Myxococcus xanthus: one gene and its partner. The protein of the gene in region 1 interacts with the protein of each later gene in a pairwise test. Links are inferred from orthologs where the notes say so. Each region holds a gene or a part of one and is shown on either strand. Other genes may lie near its edges. The genes, in order: BHS09_RS25680 and BHS09_RS16230.

The links.
Region 2: the proteins of BHS09_RS25680 (region 1) and BHS09_RS16230 interact in binary tests that used the Escherichia coli proteins (3 or more experiments, as listed by UniProt). The link is inferred for Myxococcus xanthus from one-to-one orthologs.

What each region holds. Positions count from the first base shown.
Region 1 is NZ_CP017174.1:6,313,290-6,321,865, reverse strand. What follows is about bases 3,264-6,127. They hold BHS09_RS25680 (protein-disulfide reductase DsbD family protein), read left to right. Parts: upstream 3,264-3,906; coding sequence 3,907-5,349; downstream 5,350-6,127. Other genes in these bases: BHS09_RS25670 (thiol-disulfide oxidoreductase DCC family protein), read right to left, coding at 5,852-6,127; BHS09_RS25675 (DUF1648 domain-containing protein), read right to left, coding at 5,469-5,855; BHS09_RS25685 (SPFH domain-containing protein), read left to right, coding at 3,264-3,850. In the rest of the region: Fe-S cluster assembly scaffold IscU, read right to left, coding at 1-143; BHS09_RS25690 (IscS subfamily cysteine desulfurase), read right to left, coding at 240-1,601; more of BHS09_RS25685, read left to right, coding at 1,949-3,263; more of BHS09_RS25670, read right to left, coding at 6,128-6,280; BHS09_RS25665 (VanW family protein), read left to right, coding at 6,431-7,330; BHS09_RS25660 (hypothetical protein), read left to right, coding at 7,327-8,367; BHS09_RS25655 (tRNA-uridine aminocarboxypropyltransferase), read right to left, coding at 8,461-8,576. UniProt on the Escherichia coli protein: Required to facilitate the formation of correct disulfide bonds in some periplasmic proteins and for the assembly of the periplasmic c-type cytochromes.
Region 2 is NZ_CP017174.1:3,830,410-3,839,121, reverse strand. Bases 2,913-5,912 are described here. They hold BHS09_RS16230 (TlpA family protein disulfide reductase), read left to right. Parts: upstream 2,913-4,136; coding sequence 4,137-4,688; downstream 4,689-5,912. Other genes in these bases: BHS09_RS16220 (SMP-30/gluconolactonase/LRE family protein), read right to left, coding at 5,895-5,912; BHS09_RS16225 (zinc ribbon domain-containing protein), read left to right, coding at 4,785-5,888; BHS09_RS16235 (heme lyase CcmF/NrfE family subunit), read left to right, coding at 2,913-4,137. In the rest of the region: heme ABC exporter ATP-binding protein CcmA, read left to right, coding at 1-30; BHS09_RS16255 (heme exporter protein CcmB), read left to right, coding at 27-728; cytochrome c biogenesis protein CcsA, read left to right, coding at 732-1,445; BHS09_RS16245 (heme exporter protein CcmD), read left to right, coding at 1,448-1,636; BHS09_RS16240 (cytochrome c maturation protein CcmE), read left to right, coding at 1,643-2,119; more of BHS09_RS16235, read left to right, coding at 2,116-2,912; more of BHS09_RS16220, read right to left, coding at 5,913-6,788; BHS09_RS16215 (peptidoglycan-binding domain-containing protein), read left to right, coding at 7,145-7,687; BHS09_RS16210 (hypothetical protein), read left to right, coding at 7,699-8,712. UniProt on the Escherichia coli protein: Involved in disulfide bond formation. Catalyzes a late, reductive step in the assembly of periplasmic c-type cytochromes, probably the reduction of disulfide bonds of the apocytochrome c to allow covalent linkage with the heme.

The DNA of each region.
Region 1 (8,576 bases):
GAAATCTTGAGCTGCAGGCGCATCACGTCGCCGCAGGCGGGCGCGCCCACCAGGCCGGTGCCCACGTTCGGGTCTTCCTTGTCGAGCGTCCCGACGTTCCGGGGGCTCTCGTAGTGCTCGATGACCTTGTCGCTGTAAGCCATGCCTGCTCCTTCAACGGATGCTTCTCACCAAAGGTTCCGGCGGGCAACGCCCTCCGGGCGAGGGGGCCTGGGCCCCCCTGTCTACCTGGGAAGGCGCTAGTGCGCCGTCCACTCGATGCTCTTGAGGTCGATGCCTTCCTTGGCCATCTCGTAGAGCGGGCTCATGTCGCGCAGCTTGCGGACCTTGTCCACTACGAGGTTCACCACGTAGTCGACTTCCTCCTCCGTGGTGAAGCGGCCCAGGCCGAAGCGGATGGAGCTGTGCGCCAGCTCCTCGTCCACGCCCAGCGCGCGCAGCACGTAGGAGGGCTCCAGGGAGGCGGACGTACACGCCGAGCCGGAGGACACCGCCACGTCCTTGATGCCCATCATCAGGGACTCACCCTCCGCGTGGGCGAAGGAGATGTTGAGGTTGCCCGGCAGCCGGTGCTCCATCGAGCCGTTGATGATGGTCATGTCCAGCGCGTCCGTGAGGCCCTTGCGCAGCTTCTCACGCAGGCGAAGGATGCGCGCCGACTCCTCGGGCAGCTCCTTGCGAGCCAGCTCGGCCGCCATGCCAAAGCCGACGATGGCCGACACGTTCAGCGTGCCGGAGCGCATGCCGCGCTCGTGACCGCCGCCGTCGATGATGGGCGCGATGCGCACGCGCGGCCGGCGGCGCACGTACAGCGCGCCAATGCCCTTGGGGCCGTACATCTTGTGCGAGGTGATGGAGGCCAGGTCCACCTTCATGGCCTCCACGTCGAAGGGCACCTTGCCGATGCCCTGCACCGCGTCGCAGTGGAAGAGCACGCCCTTGGAGCGGCACAGCGCGCCAATCTCCGCGACGGGCTGGACCACGCCAATCTCGTTGTTGGCGAACATGATGGAGACCAGGACCGTCTTCGGCGTCATCGCCGCAGCCAGCTTCTCCAGGCTCACCCGGCCGTCGGGCTCCACGTCCAGGTAGGTGACGCGCGCGCCTCCGGTGGGCAGCTCGGCCCACTTCCGGTACGTCTCGTCGGAGTCCACGTCGTACTTCGCCAGCAGCTCCGACTGGTTGTCCTCGGTGACGTCCTGGCCCGCCAGCTGCGCCAGCCGCAGCAGCTTCAGCTCGTCCAACCGCTCCTGCCGCACGCGCTCCAGGCGCTTGCAGGTGTCCAGGATGGCCTTGTGCTCCGTCTTGAGGGTGATGATGTGGTCACCCTTGGACTTGTAGAACTCGATGACGCCCTTGATGGCCAGGTTGTCGGACTCGGTGGCGCCCGAGGTGAAGACGATCTCCTGCTCGGCCGCGCCGATGAGCTCGGCCACCTGCTGCCGGGCCTTGTTCACCGCCGCCTCGGCCTTCCAGCCGAACACGTGATTACGGCTGGCCGCGTTACCGAAGTCCTCTCGCAGGTAGGGCAGCATCGCCTCCAGCACCCGCGGGTCCAGCGGGGTGGTGGCGTGGTTGTCCATGTAGATCGGCAGCTTCACCATTGCTTCCAACACCTTCCTGGAGGGGACGTCGACCGGCGCCTCGGAGCGCCTTTGCCGCAGGGGAGCCTACACCGTCACACCTGAATGTGGACCGGACTGGTCAAATATAAAAAGGGGCGCCTTCGGGTCAAGCGAACATCAGGAGCGCTGCGGGTGTGGGTGCGTGCTCCCAATAGGACGTCTTAAGTCAACGCCGCGCCGTCGTGGATCAGTCCGGGCGCGCCGTCCTGGGACGAGGTGCCCCAGAATGGCGCACGCCCTCCGGCCAACCTCTTGATTTCCCGGCGAGCCCCTCCCTGGCCGGCCGCCTGCACGGGTGGGGGCCACCACAGGGAGGCACGCACATGAGCGCGAAGCAGACGGCCCGCACGAAGGAGGCGCAGGAGACGGGGGAGGGCGGCGGGAGGACCCACCTGGCCCGGATGGACGGAGGGGGTGGAGGCAAGCTGGAACAGCCGCGCTACGTGGACGGGTGGCGTGCCGGCAAGCCCGCGGAGGATCCGGAGAAGATGAAGCGCTGGGGGCTCGTCACCGCGCGGCCCAGTGAGTTCCTGGTCCACATGCGGCGCGGCCGGGTGCGGGAGGTCAGCGGCCAGGGCGCCAGCTGCTTCAAGCTGCCGGGGGACTCGGTGGCCATTGTCCCCACCAGCATCCAGCGACTCCAGTTCACCGCGGACCAGGTGACGCACGAGAAGGTGGGCGTGCAGGTGACGGGTCTGGCGGTGTACCGAATCTCGGACCCGCTGGTGGCCTTCCGCATGCTCAACTTCTCCTTCCCGGAGCGCGCGCAGGAGAAGCTGGCGGAGCTGCTGCGGGAGATGTTCGTCGGCGCCGCGCGGCGGCTGGTGGCGAACATGTCCGTGGAGGAGTGCCTCTCCAAGCGCAAGGAGGGCATCGCCGCGGAGCTGGTGCGGGAGATCGCGCCGGTGCTGTCGGGCCGGGGTCGCCTGGAGGACCAGACGGACGCGGGCTGGGGCGTCATCCTGGACACGATTGAAATCCAGGACGTGCGCGTCCTGTCCTCCACCGTCTTCGCCAACATGCAGGCGCGCTTCCGTCATGAGCAGGAGCGGCAGGCGCGCGAGGCGGAGCTGGCCAAGGAGCGCTTCGTCCATCGCGAAGAGACGGAAGCCGAGCGGCAGCTGAGCCTCCAGCGGCTGGCGGCCGAGGAGGAGGTGCGCCAGACGAAGCAGACGGCGGAGGAGCAGGCCCGGCTGGAGGCGTTGGCGGTGGAGGCGCGCGTGGCCGAGGCGAAGCTCGCCCAGGAGCGCACGCTGAAGCAGGAGCAGGCCACCGTGGAGCGCGAGGTCGCGCTGGCCAAGATGGCCGCCGAGCAGGAGGTCCGCCAGAAGAAGCAGGTGGCCGACGAACAGGCGAAGCTGGACGCGCTGTCCGCGGAGTCCCGTCTGGCCGACGCGAAAGTCGTCTCCGAGCGGGCGCTGGCCGTCAGCCGCGCGCAGGTGGAGATGGAGAAGCTCCAGCGAGAACAGGACGCGGAGGTCGCGCGCCAGCGCGTGGCCCTGGAGAAGCTCAAGCGCGAGCAGGACACGGAGGCCGGGCGCGCGAAGCTGGAGCTGGAGAAGCTGAAGCTGGCGCAGGAGTCCGAGGCCGCGCAGGCGAAAATCGAGCTGGTGCGGCTCCAGCGCGCGCAGGAGGCGGAGAACGCCAAGGCGCAGATGGAGCTGGCGCGGCAGCAGCGTGAGCAGGAACTGGAGCTGTCACGCCAGCGGCACGAGCAGGAGGTGGAGCTGGCGAAGCTGCGCCGCGAACAGGAGGAGGCCGGCGCGAAGGCCCAGCTGGAGCTGGAGCGTCTGCGCCGTGAGCACGAACAGGCCACCGCGTGGCACGAGGTGCAGATGGCCGCGCACCAGCAGGAGGCCGAACGGCTCCACGCGGAGCTCCAGGTGGTGCAGGCCCGGCGGTTCATCGTGGAGACGGAGGTGGCCATCGCCGAGCTGAGTGTGCGCAAGGACCAGGCGCAGCAGGAGCTGGAGCTGGGCAAGGCGCGCGCGCTGCGCGACATCGAGAACAGCGTCAGCCCGGAGGTCATCCAGATGACCCTGGCGCAGCAGCTCCCCCAGGTGGCCGCGGCCTTCCAGCAGAAGATGGGCGAGGTGCACGTCACCGCGGTGGATGGGGCCAATCCGTTTGGTTACATCGCCGCGGCGGTGGAGGGCGTCATGGGGCTGGCACGCTCCGCCGGACTGAAGACGCCTGCTTCCCCGCTTGCTCCTCCTGCGCAGTAGCCCGGGGCCCCGGGCCTGCGTATACAGGGGGCCTGGGACCACGGAGTCACGCGCGCATGGATGCGAAGAAGCTCGGAGTGATGGCGGTGCTGGCCGGAGTGGCGGTGGCCGTGGTGCCATGGCTGCTGCCCACGGGCCCCAATGCCAACCTGGATGCGGCCCGGTTCCTCGAATCTGGCAGCCTCGCGGTGGGCGCGGCGGTGGTGTTCGCGGGTGGGTTGCTCACCGCGCTGACGCCGTGTGTCTATCCGCTCATCCCCATCACCGTGTCCGTCTTCGGCGCGCGCAAGACGGAGGGCCGGGGCCGCGCGCTGCTCCTGACGTCCTCCTACATCGTGGGCATGGGCGTGGTGTTCAGCGCGCTGGGCGTGTTGGCGGCGAAGACGGGCCAGGCGTTCGGGTCGATGCTAGGGCACCCGGCGGTGGTGACGGGCCTGGCGGTGTTCCTGCTGCTGCTGGCCACGTCCATGTTCGGCGCGTTCGAGCTGGCGCTGCCGTCGTCGTTCCAGACGAAGCTCAACGCCGTGGGCGGCGCGGGTGTGGCGGGCGCGTTCCTGATGGGCAGCGTGTCCGGCTTCCTGGCGGCGCCGTGCACCGGCCCGGTGCTGACAGGCCTCTTGGCCTTCGTGGCGAAGTCGGCCAACACCACGCTGGGCGCGTCGCTGCTGTTCGTCTACGCGCTGGGCATCGGCGTGCCGTTCTTCCTCATCGGCGTCTTCACCGTCCGGCTGCCGCGCGGCGGCGTGTGGATGGAGTGGGTGAAGAGCGTGCTGGGCATCATGCTGGTGGCCCTGGCCTTCAGCTACCTCAAGGACGCCTTCCCCTGGGCGCGGGACGTGGTGAAGGGGCTGGGCCTTCAGGTCGGCCGGGTGCCAGGAGCCGTCATCGCCGCGCTGCTGGTGGTGGTGGGCGTGGCCCTGGGCGCGGTGCATCGCTCGTTCAAGGAAGGCGCGCGGGAGTTCTCGTTCAAGGCGCTGGGCGTGGCGCTCGTCGTCGCGGCGCTGGTGCTGCGCGGCGGTGCGCTGGACGCGGGCCCGGTGGGCACGTTGTGGGTGAGCCTGGGGCTCGCCGAGCCGCCGCGCGCACCGTCCTGGCAGTGGCACCACGTCATGCCGGCGAAGCAGGCCACCTTCTCCCCGGAGGCCTTCGACCAGGTTCTCGCACAGGCGAAGGCGGAGGGCCGGCCGGTGCTCATCGACTTCTTCGCGGACTGGTGTGCGGCCTGCAAGGAGCTGGACCGCGACACGTACCCCGCGCAGCAGGTCATCTCCGAGTCCGACGAGGGGCGCTTCCTCAACATCAAGATTGACGCGACGAACAGCGAGGACTCGCTGGACGCGTTGCTGGAGCGCTTTGGTGTGGAGGGCTTGCCCACCGTGGCGTTCATCTCGCCGGAGGGCAAGGTGCTCACCCAGCCACGTGTTACCGGCTTCCTGGCGCCCAGCCCCTTCGCCACGGAGATGAAGAAGGCGCGCTGCACCGACGTCAACGCTTGCTGACGGCGGAGGCGCTCACGAGATTTTCGCTGGAGGGTGCCTCTTCGCTGACGCCTGGACCCGAGGTCCTTTCGGCGCGGCCTGCTTTACCGACGCCAACGCCTGCTGTGCGTTGGTGCGCGTCAGTCCTCTTCCGACACGTCCTTCATGCCATGGGCCCGGACCAGCGAGCCTGCCGGAGCGGACTGCTTCACCGCGGCCAGCAGCGAGGCGGAGCTCACGACGCCGATGATGACGATGACCAGCGTGTGCACCAGCACTGCGGGGCCCCGGCGCGTGGCGGCTCGGGCGGATGCTCGCGACGTGAAGAGGGACAGGAGCCACACACCGGTCATCACCGCGGGCCCCAGGAACGCGCCGAGCGGCTTGGGCGTGAACCCATCCGGTTGGCCCTGGAAGTTCCAGTGGGTGGGCACCGGGTCCGGCAGCTTCGAGTAGAGCGCCCCGGCGATTCCCACGGCGGCGACGATGGCGACGGCATTCACCACGTGGGCGATGCGGGTCTTCATGGCGCGGTCTCCGGAAGGAAGCGGGCTCGCAGCTCGGGCGTGGGGATGCGGCACTGCGCTTCCCGGCCGAACCAGCGGTAGCGGTTGCGCGCGATGATTCGGTAGACGAGGTCGCGCAGCGGCCGGGGCACCACGATGAAAGCGTAGAGAAACCGCCACGGCCCCTTCAGCATCCGCGCGACGCGGAGCGCGGCCGTGGACCGCTCGTACAGCTTGCCGTCCTGCAGGAGGACGAAGCTGTCCGGTTCCTCCTTGGGCACGACGCCATGAGGCGCCAGCAGCGCGGCGGCCCGCTGGGACTGCAGCGCCGTGAAGCGGATGCGCGCGTCCGGGTCCCGGTCGATGATGAAGAGGACCGTGCCGTTGCACAGGTTGCACACGCCGTCGAAGAGGACCACGGTGTCCGAGGGCTGGGCGCGGGTCATGATGCGGCAAGTCTAACAGCCCACACCGTCGGGTGACGCCGAAGAGGCGAGGGAATTCCAGGCGGGTGTCCCTGCAGCCGCGCCCGTGCATGAGTGGTGTCAGACCCCGGTGTTTCCTTCCCTGGCGCCGCCCTTGCAGAATGTTCGGACATGCCCTCGCCTCCCATCGCTCCCCGACTCCTGGAGTTATCCGCCCACGCCCTGCTGTGGAGGCGGAGCAAGCAGTTGATGCTCCAGGCGAACCGGTTGGTGCGGTGGTCCGCGACCCCAGAGCGCTGGCCGCGCCCGCTCCTGGCGCCCACTCACGAGAAGGGCGTGCTCCTCGGCTCGCACACCGTGAATCTGGAGCGCGCGGACTCGGACGCGGACCCTGTGCTCGAAGCGGGCAAGCAGCACAACGTACGTCTGGCGGCGCCGGCCTTCGATGGCCTCCTCCTCGCTCCGGACAGGCCCCTTTCTTTCTGGCGCACGCTGGGCCGGCTGACGGAGCGCAAGGGTTACCGGCATGGGCTGGCGCTGAGCGGTGGCTGTCTCACCCCGTCCATCGGGGGCGGCATCTGCCTTCTGGCCAATGCGCTCTTCGAGTTCGCCGCACGCCAGGGCTGGCACATCCTGGAGCGCTGGGGGCACACGATGGAGGCGGTACCCCCGCCGCCAGGCGCGCTGTGGGGAATGGATGCCACGGTGGCCTGGCCCTATGTGGACCTGGTGGTGGCGCCTCGTGAGGGACCGGTGCGGCTCGGTGCCCGCGTCTCGGACGGGAAGCTGCGGCTCTCCATCCATGGGGCGGACGCCCCCCGGACACGCTCACGGCTGTGGTCCGAGGACGAGTCCCTTCTCGAGCTTCCCGAGGGAACCCTGCGCATCAACCGCGTCGTGCGCCGAGTCGAAGACACCGGTTCTGGCGCCGTGCTCGAAGAGCGCACCATCGCCGAGAACCGGCGACGCCTGCTGAACCCCGAGGCGCGGAAGCGGACGTGCCTGACGTGCGGGGAGACCGCATGCCACGCCCGCGTCGAAGTCCCACGGTCGGAGGCCCGGGCGCCATGAACCTGGTTCTCGCACCGGAGCCCGCCCCCTGGCTCTCCCACCTCGCATCGCTGCTCACGCGCGAGGCAGAGGTGCTGGCCCCCTGGGCGCTGCCGAGACTGCCCGATTGGGGCCCCCTTCCCACCCGCCTGCGCCACGCCTGGACCCGCCGGACGCTGCCGGTGCCCGAGGGCTTCCGCGTCTGGGGGCTGCCAGGCTGGGGGGCCGTGGAGGCGGGGATGCGCGTCGCGGCGCGCTCGACGGCGGCGACACTGCAGGCCCGCTTCACCCTTCGCAAGCGATGGGCGCAGGCGGCCTCTGCGCTGCTTCCGGCGTCGGTGGAGACGGTGCTCGCGCCAGCGCTCGGTGCCCGGGAGGTCTTCGCGGTGGCCCGCCGCCGGGGCGCGCGCTGCGTGCTGGTGGAGGACCTGCCCTCGTTGAGGGCACTGCACGCGGACCTGGACGCCGCGGCCGCGAGACACCCGGAGGAGGCCTTCCTTCGCAACCATCGCGCCTCCGCGGAGGACGTCGCGCGGCAGGAGGCGGAGCGCGTCCTCGCGGATGAAATCTGGGTGCGAGGCGAGCTCGCCCTCGAGCGGTTGCGGCTGGCCGGACACGCCCCGGAGAAGCTCCGCAGGCTGCACTTTCCATCGGACCGCGAACCGCCCCAGGCGCCCCAGCACCACGGCCCGCACGTGGCCCTCCTCGCCGGGCCCGCTCTCGCGCGCGGCGGACTGCGAGAAGCCTTGGCGGTGCTCGACGAACGGCCCCAGTGGAGCCTCTGGGTGCGCCCCGCCGAGGGCACGGACCCACGACACCTGAACCACCCGCGAGTGCGGAAGGTGACGGCTCAGGTCCAGCGCACGCTCCAGCAGGTGGACGTGGTGCTCGCGCCAGCGTGGTGTGAGAGCCATCTGAGCGAGCTGGCGCAGGCACGGGAGCAAGGCATCCCCATCATCGCCACGGACCGCGCCGCGGGCTTCTGGCCCTGTCGGGCGATTCCTCGCGGCGATGTGCCCGCCCTCATCGCCGAACTGGACGCGCTGACCGCGCGCTGAAGCCCACGCCTGTTGGCGCCAACCCCATCCTGAGTGGACTGTTCGTGCTCAGCGCGAAGCGCCGGCCGGGGCGGCCCCTTGCAGTCGAGCGCGCTAGGTGTGCCGTCCCCGGCTCGCGAGGACGCGGTCAATCATCTGCTCGTGCAGCGCGTGGAGCGGTTGGGCGACGTGTTCGCCCTCCAGGTACGCAAGCGCACCGGCGATGGCCT
Region 2 (8,712 bases), 2.5 Mb from region 1 along the record:
CTGCAGGAAGGCCGGGCGGTGGCGGCATGAGCACCTCGCGTCCCCGCCCCATCGGCCTTTTGACGGCGACCCTGGCGCTGCTGCGCAAGGACCTGCTCATCGAGTGGCGCACCCGCGCGCGCCTCAACGCCATCATCTTCTTCGCGCTGGCCACGCTGCTGATGTTCTCCTTCGCGCTGGGCCCCGACACGAAGCTGCTGGAGAAGAACGCCGGTGGTTACTTCTGGTTGGCCATCCTCTTCGCCAGCGTGCTCGCCCTGGGCGAGTCGTTCCGCGTCGAGTCGGAGAACGCGTGCATGGACGGCATCCGGCTGGCGCCCGCCGACGCCCGCGCCATCTTCCTGTCCAAGGCCCTGGGCAACACCCTGCTGCTGACGGCCCTGGGCGTCCTGCTGGTGCCCGTCATGGTGGCCCTGTACGGGGTGCGCATCGTCACCAGCGTGGTGGACCTGGGGCTCATCCTCCTGCTCGGCAGCCTGGCCTTGAGCGCCCCAGGAACCGTCTACGCTGCGATTTCAAGCAATGCCCGGGCACGGGATGTGCTCCTGCCGTTGCTATTGTTCCCGCTGGTCATCCCAGCCCTCCTCTCCGCGGCCAAGGCGACCACGCTCGTACTTCAGGGAGACCCCATGCGTCAGTTTGACTCATGGGCGGGGCTTTTAGGCGGATTCAATCTGATTTATTGGGGCGTAGGCTTCTTGCTGTTCCCGCGGATCATCGAGGACTGACGGATGGGAAAGTTCATCAAGTGGGGCCTGCCGGCGCTGGCCCTGGTCGTTCTCGCCGCGGGGTGGTGGCTGGGACTGGCGTGGGCACCGCCGGACCGTGAGATGGGTGACGTGCAGCGCATCATGTACGTCCACGTCCCGCTCCAGTGGGTGGCCATGGTGGCCATGGCCATCAACTTCGGGGTGGCCATCAGCTACCTCATGAAGGCGAGCTGGAAGCTGGATGCCGCCGCCGAGGCGTCCGCGGAGATTGGCCTGGTGCTGGGCACCGCGGGGATGATCACCGGCGCCATCTGGGGCCGGCCGACCTGGGGCGTCTACTGGTCCTGGGATCCGCGCCTGACCTCGCAGGCCATCATGCTGGTGACGTACACCGGCTACCTGGTGCTGCGGCGCTTCGTAGAGGACCCGGAGAAGCGCGCCACGTGGAGTTCGGTGGTGGCCATCATCGGCGCCATCAACCTGCCCATCGTGTGGTTCTCCGTGCGGTGGTGGCGCAGCCTGCACCAGGTGCAGTCCACGCCGAAGACGGTGGACCCGGAGATGACGCTGGCCCTGCGCGTTTCGGCGTTCGGCATGCTGTTCCTCACCCTCTGGTTCCTGGTGCTGCGCTACCGCCAGGCCCTGGCCGAGCGCCAGGCAGAGGTGGCCCTCCCGGATGCGCTGCCGTCGGACCTCGCCGCCGCGGGTGGCGCCAACTCCTCGGGGGTGGCCTGAACATGATGACGCTTTCCACGCAGATGCTGTGGCTCCTCGCGGCGGCGCCCGGACAGGTGGGCAGCGGCCGCATCGTTGGCGGCTGGGGCTATGTCTGGGCCTGCTACGGCATTACAGTCGCCATGCTCGTTCTCTACGCTGTGTCCCTGTGGGTTCGTCGGCCCAAAGCCCCCACCGACGCCAAGGAGTGAGTTGCCATGTCCCCCGTCGCTCGCAACCGTCTGATTGCCCTGGGGGCCCTGCTCGTCGCGGGGGCCGGCCTGGGATTCGTGGCCTTCGGCAACATCGGTGAGAACCTCGTCTACTACTGGAGCCCGTCGGAGATGCTGGGCCAGGGTGACAAGGCGTACTCGGCCACCATCCGCCTGGGTGGCGTGGTGGAGGCAGGCAGCATCCAGTGGAACGCCGAGCACACCACCCTGCAATTCCGCGTGGCGGATGACGTCAAGGAAGGCGCGCCCAGCGTGCTGGTGCGCGCCACGGAGACGCCGCCGCAGATGTTCCGCGACAAGATTGGCGTCGTCGTGGAAGGCACCTACGACAAGTCCGGCGTCTTCAGCTCCAACCGGCTGATGGTGAACCACTCCAACGAGTACCGCGCCCCCAAGGAGGGTGAGGATCCTCGTCAGTGGCAGGAGACGCTCTCCGACGCCACCGCCATGGGTGCGAAGTGAACGGAACCGTTGGCTACGGCCTGGTGCTCGGAGGGCTCGCGTTCGCGGCCTTCGGCGCGCTCGTGGGCCTGGTGAGCGGCCTGCGTCGTAGTGACGCGGGCTTCCCGTGGGTGCTGCGCGCGGTGTGGGGCTTCGCCGCCTGCATGGTGGGCTCCAACCTGGTGATGGTCCACGCGCTCGTCACGCACGACTTCAGCGTGCGCTACGTGGCGCAGGTGGGCAGCCGGGCCACGCCGCTGGTCTACACCATCGTCTCGCTGTGGAGCGCCCTGGAGGGGTCCATCCTCTTCTGGGGCCTCATCATGGGCGGATACATCGCCGTCTTCGCCTTCATCCACCGGCGCGAGCACGCGCGGTACATGCAGCTGGCGCTGGGCACCATGCTGGCGGTGGGCGTCTTCTTCGCCTTCCTCATCGCGGGCCCGGCCAACCCCTGGGGCGCGGTGACCCCGGTGCCGGGGGACGGCCCCGGCCCCAACCCGCTGCTGCAGAACCACATCCTGATGGTCATCCACCCGCCCATGCTGTACCTGGGCTACGTGGGCATGACGGTGCCCTTCGGCGTCGCGGTGGCGGGCCTGCTGCGCGGCGAGATTGGCGAAGCGTGGATGGCGCCCCTGCGGCGCTGGACGCTGGTGGCGTGGCTCTTCCTGTCCATTGGCATCATCCTGGGCGCCTGGTGGGCCTATGCCGTGCTGGGCTGGGGCGGCTACTGGGCGTGGGATCCGGTGGAGAACGCGTCCTTCCTGCCCTGGCTGACGGCGACGGCGTTCATGCACTCCACCATGGTGCAGGAGCGCAAGCGGATGCTGAAGCTGTGGACGCTCAGCCTCGCGCTCGCGTCCTTCGTGCTCACCATCCTGGGCACGTTCATGACGCGCTCGGGCATCTTCAACTCGGTGCACTCGTTCACCCAGTCCGACATCGGCCCCACCTTCCTGGTGTTCCTGGGCGTCCTGCTGGTGCTGTGCGTGGGCCTGCTGGCGGTGCGCGGTCCGCTGCTGGTGCCGGAAGGCCAGCTGGCCTCGCCGCTGTCTCGCGAGGCGAGCATCCTGGTGAACAACCTGGTGTTCGTCGCCATCACCTTCACGGTGCTGCTGGGCACGCTGTACCCGCTCATCTCCGAGGCGGTCCGCGGCGTGCGCGTGAGCGTGGGTGAGCCGTACTTCAACAAGATGGCGGTGCCGGGCGGCATCGCGGTGCTCTTCCTGATGGGCGTGGGCCCGGTGCTCCCCTGGGGCAAGCCGGATCCGGCCACGCTGCGCCGGCAGTTCATCATCCCCTCCGTGGTGGGGCTGGTGGTGACGGCGGCGTGCTTCGCGGTGGGCCTGCGCGGCGTGTACCCGCTGATGACCTTCGGTCTGGCGGGCTTCGTCACCGTCATCACGGTGCGGGAGCTGGTGGCGCCGGTGCGGGTGCGCATGTCCGAGCGCAAGGAAGGCTTCGTCGCCGCGCTGACCACCAGCGCGCTCAAGGCCCAGCGCCGCTTCGGCGGCTACGTGGTGCACCTGGGCATCGTGCTCATCATCGTCGCGGTGGCCGCGTCCTCCGCGTACGTGAAGCACACCTCCGGCACGCTGAAGAAGGGGCAGGTCATCGAGCTGGGCGGCTACCAGATGAAGTACCTGGGCCTGGTCAGCGGCGAGGAGCCCCACCGCACCTACGTGGCGGCGCGCATGGAGGTGACGTCCCCGGGCGGCAAGGTCTCCGAGCTGAAGCCGCGGCTCAACTACTACGAGCGCAGCACGGACCCCATTGGCACCCCCGGTGTCCGGGAGACGCCGGCCGAGGACCTCTACGTGTCGCTGATGGCCTTCTCCGAGCAGGCCGGCACGGCGAGCATCAACATCTGGGTCTTCCCGCTCGTCGGGTGGATCTGGTGGAGCATCCCCCTGCTGGTGCTGGGCACCCTCATCGCGCTGTGGCCGCGCCGGAAGGCCGCCGTGGCCATGGCGGGCGCGCCGGCGGTGGGCCCATCCCCGCTCACGGGTGGTGACGCCGAGCGAGGGGCCGCCTGATGAAGGGCTGGCGTTACACGCTGGGCTTCGTGGTCCTCTGCGCGGGCCTGCTCTTCGTGTTGTTCAAGGGCTTCGGGCGCAACCCGCACGAAGTCCCCTTCATGATGAAGGGCAAGCCGGCCCCGGACTTCGGGCTGCGCGCGCTGGACAGCGGAGAGAAGGTGAGCCTGGCCGACCTGAAGGGCCGGCCGGTGGTCATCAACTTCTGGGCGTCCTGGTGCGGCCCGTGCCGCGTCGAACACCCCGTGCTGGAGTGGGGCGCGCGGCAGTACGGCTCGCAGGCGGTGTTCCTGGGGGTGGTGTTCCAGGACACCGACGACAACGCGCGCGGCTTCCTCCAGCAGTACGGCGCCAGCTTCCCGCAGCTGGTGGATCCTCGTTCGCGGATGGCGCTGGACTACGGCGTGGCGGGCGTGCCGGAGACGTACTTCATCGACCCCAACGGCATCATCCGGGGCAAGCATGTGGGCCCTATCGACCCGCAGACGCTGGCCCTGCGCATTCAGGAGCTGTCCACGCCCTCCGCCCCCGCCGAGGCAGCGCGGAAGTAGCCCCTGTCGTCCCAACGAGGTGGCGGTATGCGGTGCCTGGAGTGTGGTGAAGACTCCAATTCCCGGTTGCGGTACTGCGAGAACTGCGGGGCGACCATGCCCGAGCCGCCCAAGGGAACGGGCGCCCGGGCCGCGCTCCGCTCTTCGCGGCCCCAGCGTGACCTGGCGGAGCCCGCCTATGCGGCGGACATTCTCGAGGAGGCGGATGAGCACTCGCGGCCCTATGTCGTGAGTAACGCACCCGAGCTTCCGCCCGAGGACAAGACGGACCCGGGCCAGTCCGCCCCGCCCTACGACGGGCCGAAGTGGCTGGCGCACGTGCCGGCCCACTCGCCCACGGTGCTGGGCATCATCGTGGTGGGCTGCGCCGTCTTCCTGTCCGCCCTGCTCTCCTCCTCTGGCGTGGGCCTCCTCGGGACGCTGCTGGCGGTGGTGAGTGGCACGGTGCTGGTCGCACGCGAGCTGCGCGCCGCGGAGCAGTCGCCTGGCTTCACCGAGCGGATGCCCGCGGTGCTGATGACGCCGGAGGCCGCCGCCACCGCCACCACGGTGATGGTGGCGCTGGCGCTGCGCGCACTCAGCCCGGGCGTGCTACCGCTCCTGATGGTGGCGGGCGTGGGGCTGGTGGCCCATGACCAGTATCGCAAGGTCATCGCGGGAGAGGACGGCGTGGGCGCGTACTTCGAGCCCCGGCAGCTCCTGGCGATGCCGCGGTTGTTGGGCCTGGGCGGCGTGGCGGTGTGCCTGCTGGCGCTGTTCGCGCCGTGGGGCACGGCGAAGCTGGACCTGGGCGTGCCGGACAACGCGCCAGTGCCCCAGGGCCCGCCCGAGCTGCGCGTCATCGCCACGCAGCGGCCCACCGACGACATTCTCTACAGCTACGGCGGCGGCGTCACCCACCTGCGCGGCTGGGATTTGCCCGCGTCGGTGGTGGTGGAGCTGGCGCTGCTGGCCGTGCTCGCCCTGCTGGCGCTGCGTCCGGAGGTGGAGCGCCCGTCCTGGACGCGCTACCTGCCCGCGGGCGCGGTGGCCCTGTCGCTCGCGTTCGCGGGGCTGAACATGCGCCTGCTCCCCGGGCCCTTCGTCTTCGTCTTCGGCCTGGGCGCGGTGGGCTTCCTCGCGGTGCAGCACCTGCGCGCGGCTCGCGCCGCCGAGCTGCCCCCGCGGCAGTACGAAGAAGAAGTCGAAGAGGAAGGCTGAGCCGGGTCAGCCCGCGAAGGGCACCGGCGCGACGCCGCGGACGCCCGGTGTCAGCTCGAAGAGCCCACCGGCCAGCGGTTGGGCCTCGAGTTCCTCCGCGCTGAGCCCATCCCGCCCGGTGGTGACGAACAGCCGGTCCAACGCGTCCCCGGCGAAGGCGACACTGGTCGTCTTCGCCACCGGCAGCCGGTACTCGGCCAGCCACGCGCCGTCCGGAGAGAAGCGGCGCACGCAGCCCCCTCCGTAGAAGGCAATCCACAATCCGCCCTCCGCGTCGACCGTCATTCCGTCGGGGAAGCCGTGGGGCTCGTCGAAGTGGAGGAACTCCCGGCGACGGGAGGCCGCGCCGTCCGGGCTCAGGTCGAAGGCGTAGGTGACGCGCCGGGGCGAGTCGTTCACATAGAGGGTCCGCCCATCGGGGCTGAAGGCGGGGCCGTTCGTCACGGTGTAGCCCTCATCGATTCGAGCGAGGTGTCCCTGGGCGTCGAACCGGTAGAGCCCGCCGGTGGGCGCCTTCTCGTGGTCATCCATGGTGCCCACCCAGAAGCGGCCTTGTGGGTCCACCTTCCCGTCATTGCAGCGGTTGTGGGGGCGCTCCGGCTCCGGGTCCAGCAGCCGCTCCAGGCGCGCGCTCCGGGGCTCGTAGAAGGCCAGGCCTCGCTCCGTCCCCGCGATGAAGCCTCCACTCCGCCGGGGCGCGAGCGAGGCGATACGCAAAGGGGTGTCCCAGCTCGCCTGGGCACCGCTCTGGAGCTCCAGCCGGTGCACCTTGCGGCCCGGGATGTCGAGCCAGTAGAGCGCGCCCTCGGTGGCCATCCAGAAGGGGCCCTCGCCGAGCACGGCTCGTGCGGGCCAGATGCACCTGGCTTCGTCGTGCCTGGCAACGTCCGTGGTGCGCATGCGTGGCTCCTCCAAGAAAGCGAGACTCAACGTCCGTGGCCAAGATAGACACGCCGTACGCGCCGGGCATGCACGCGGCCGCGAACGTGGCCTCGTCGCGCAGCGATCACTCCGGCTCGCCCGGCTGGCCATGCATGCGTCCTCTGACTGACCCACCAGGTTGAGGTCCGTTAACCCGACGCACAGAACAGGGTTATCCCAGAACTTCCGGTGATAGAGGGCGCTCCGGGTTCCCGTACCTTGGGCACGCCTTCAACGACGCACAGACACCATCGCGAATCCAGGCACGGGGGGAGCGCGGCATGGTCAGTCCGAGGACGGCACCAATCCGGACAGGAAACACCAGTACCTTCATCTTGAAGCAGCGACGGCTGCACCTGGTCCTGTTGGATCCACAGGAAGTGCCCTACGCGGATACGGAGTACGTGCTCACGGTCGGCCGCACCGAGCACTGCGGCAGGACGGCGGCGGATGGCTCGCTGAGCCACGAAGTCCCGGGCCTCGCCGCGGGTGAGTTGCTGGTGAAGCTGTCCAAGCCGCCAGCGCCGCCGCCCCGCCGGAGCGCGCCTCCCGCCGCCGCCAAGGGCGTGCCTCCGCCCTACCCACCCGCCGTCGCCGATGAGGACTTTCCGGACGCCGCGCCCGCCGCCGCCGCGTCCGAGCCGGTGACGCTCCGCTGGGCGCTGCAGCTCCAGTCGCTCCCGGGATTCGAGTCCGACGCCCTCCGGGCCGCGCAGGAGCGGTTGCACAACCTGGGCTACGCCATTGAAGGTGAGCGCGGGTCGCCCGGAGCCTCGACGAAGTCCGCCGTGCGAGCGTTCCAGCGCCGCCATGGCCTGCCAGAAACGGGACAGCTCGCGGACATCTCCCGCGAGCTCATCCGCCTGCACGACGCCTGAGGCCCCCACCCATGGCACGCATCTCACTGACGGCCAGTGTCGCCCTCGCTGCGCCCGGAGGACGCAACCGCAACCGCCTCCGTCCCGCCAGCCATGGCGTCGCGGACTTCCGGCTCCGCAGCCCTGGAGGTCCCCAATCCCGCTGCCACCGCCCCGTGCCCTTCCCCGCGCTGACAGGGGGTGATGACGGCTTCCACTTCGCGCCCGAGGTCGAGCCGGTGGAGTTGACGTGGCGCCTGCTCAATACAGGCGGGCTGGTGCGCGCCGGAAAGCTGGAGCTCTTCACGCGCTACCGCACGGCGCCGCTGTGGTCGCGCGAACTCAGCCGCGAGGAGCTCGTCCAAGGCGAGCACCGGTGGAAATGGGATGGCCGCGTGCCCGAGTCGGAGACATTCCCAGATGGCGTCGTCACGGTGGAGCACTCGCCGTACAAGCTGAAGCTGACGCTCCAAGGCAGCGGACTGGCGCAGGCGCCCGTGGCGTGGACGTTCTTCCACGTCCTGGTGGCGGGCGTTGACCTGGAGCTGGGTGAGCCTCGGGTGCTCTCGCGACCACGCGACCGTGAGCTGACCCAGTCGTTGAAGCGGCTCCCCGCGCCCGGCGAGAAGGCTGAAATCCGGCTGGTCGGGAACGCCTTCAAGACAAAGCCGTCGGAGATGTCCGATGACACGGACCACCAACTGCACCGCAAGCACTGGGGTAGCGGACCGGAGCTTCCGCTGTTCGCCCGAGCCTGGCTGAAGGACTCGCGCGGCAACCGGGTGGATGCGCCGAAGGCCCTGGGCCGCGTGCGCTTCCTCTGGGACTGGGAGGACGAGACGGAGGCCATCGAACACCATGCCCCCACGGCCCGGGCCTTCCTCAAACATGCGCTGGACCGTCACTGTTCGACGTCACAACCCAAGGGCGACAACGCGCACCGGGACGTGGGCGGCAAGCGCGGTGCGCCGTCGTCGGCGGTGTTTCCCAGGCAGGCAGGCTACGCGCCCCAGGCCGAGCCCCGTGACGGCGTCTTCCCCTTCCGC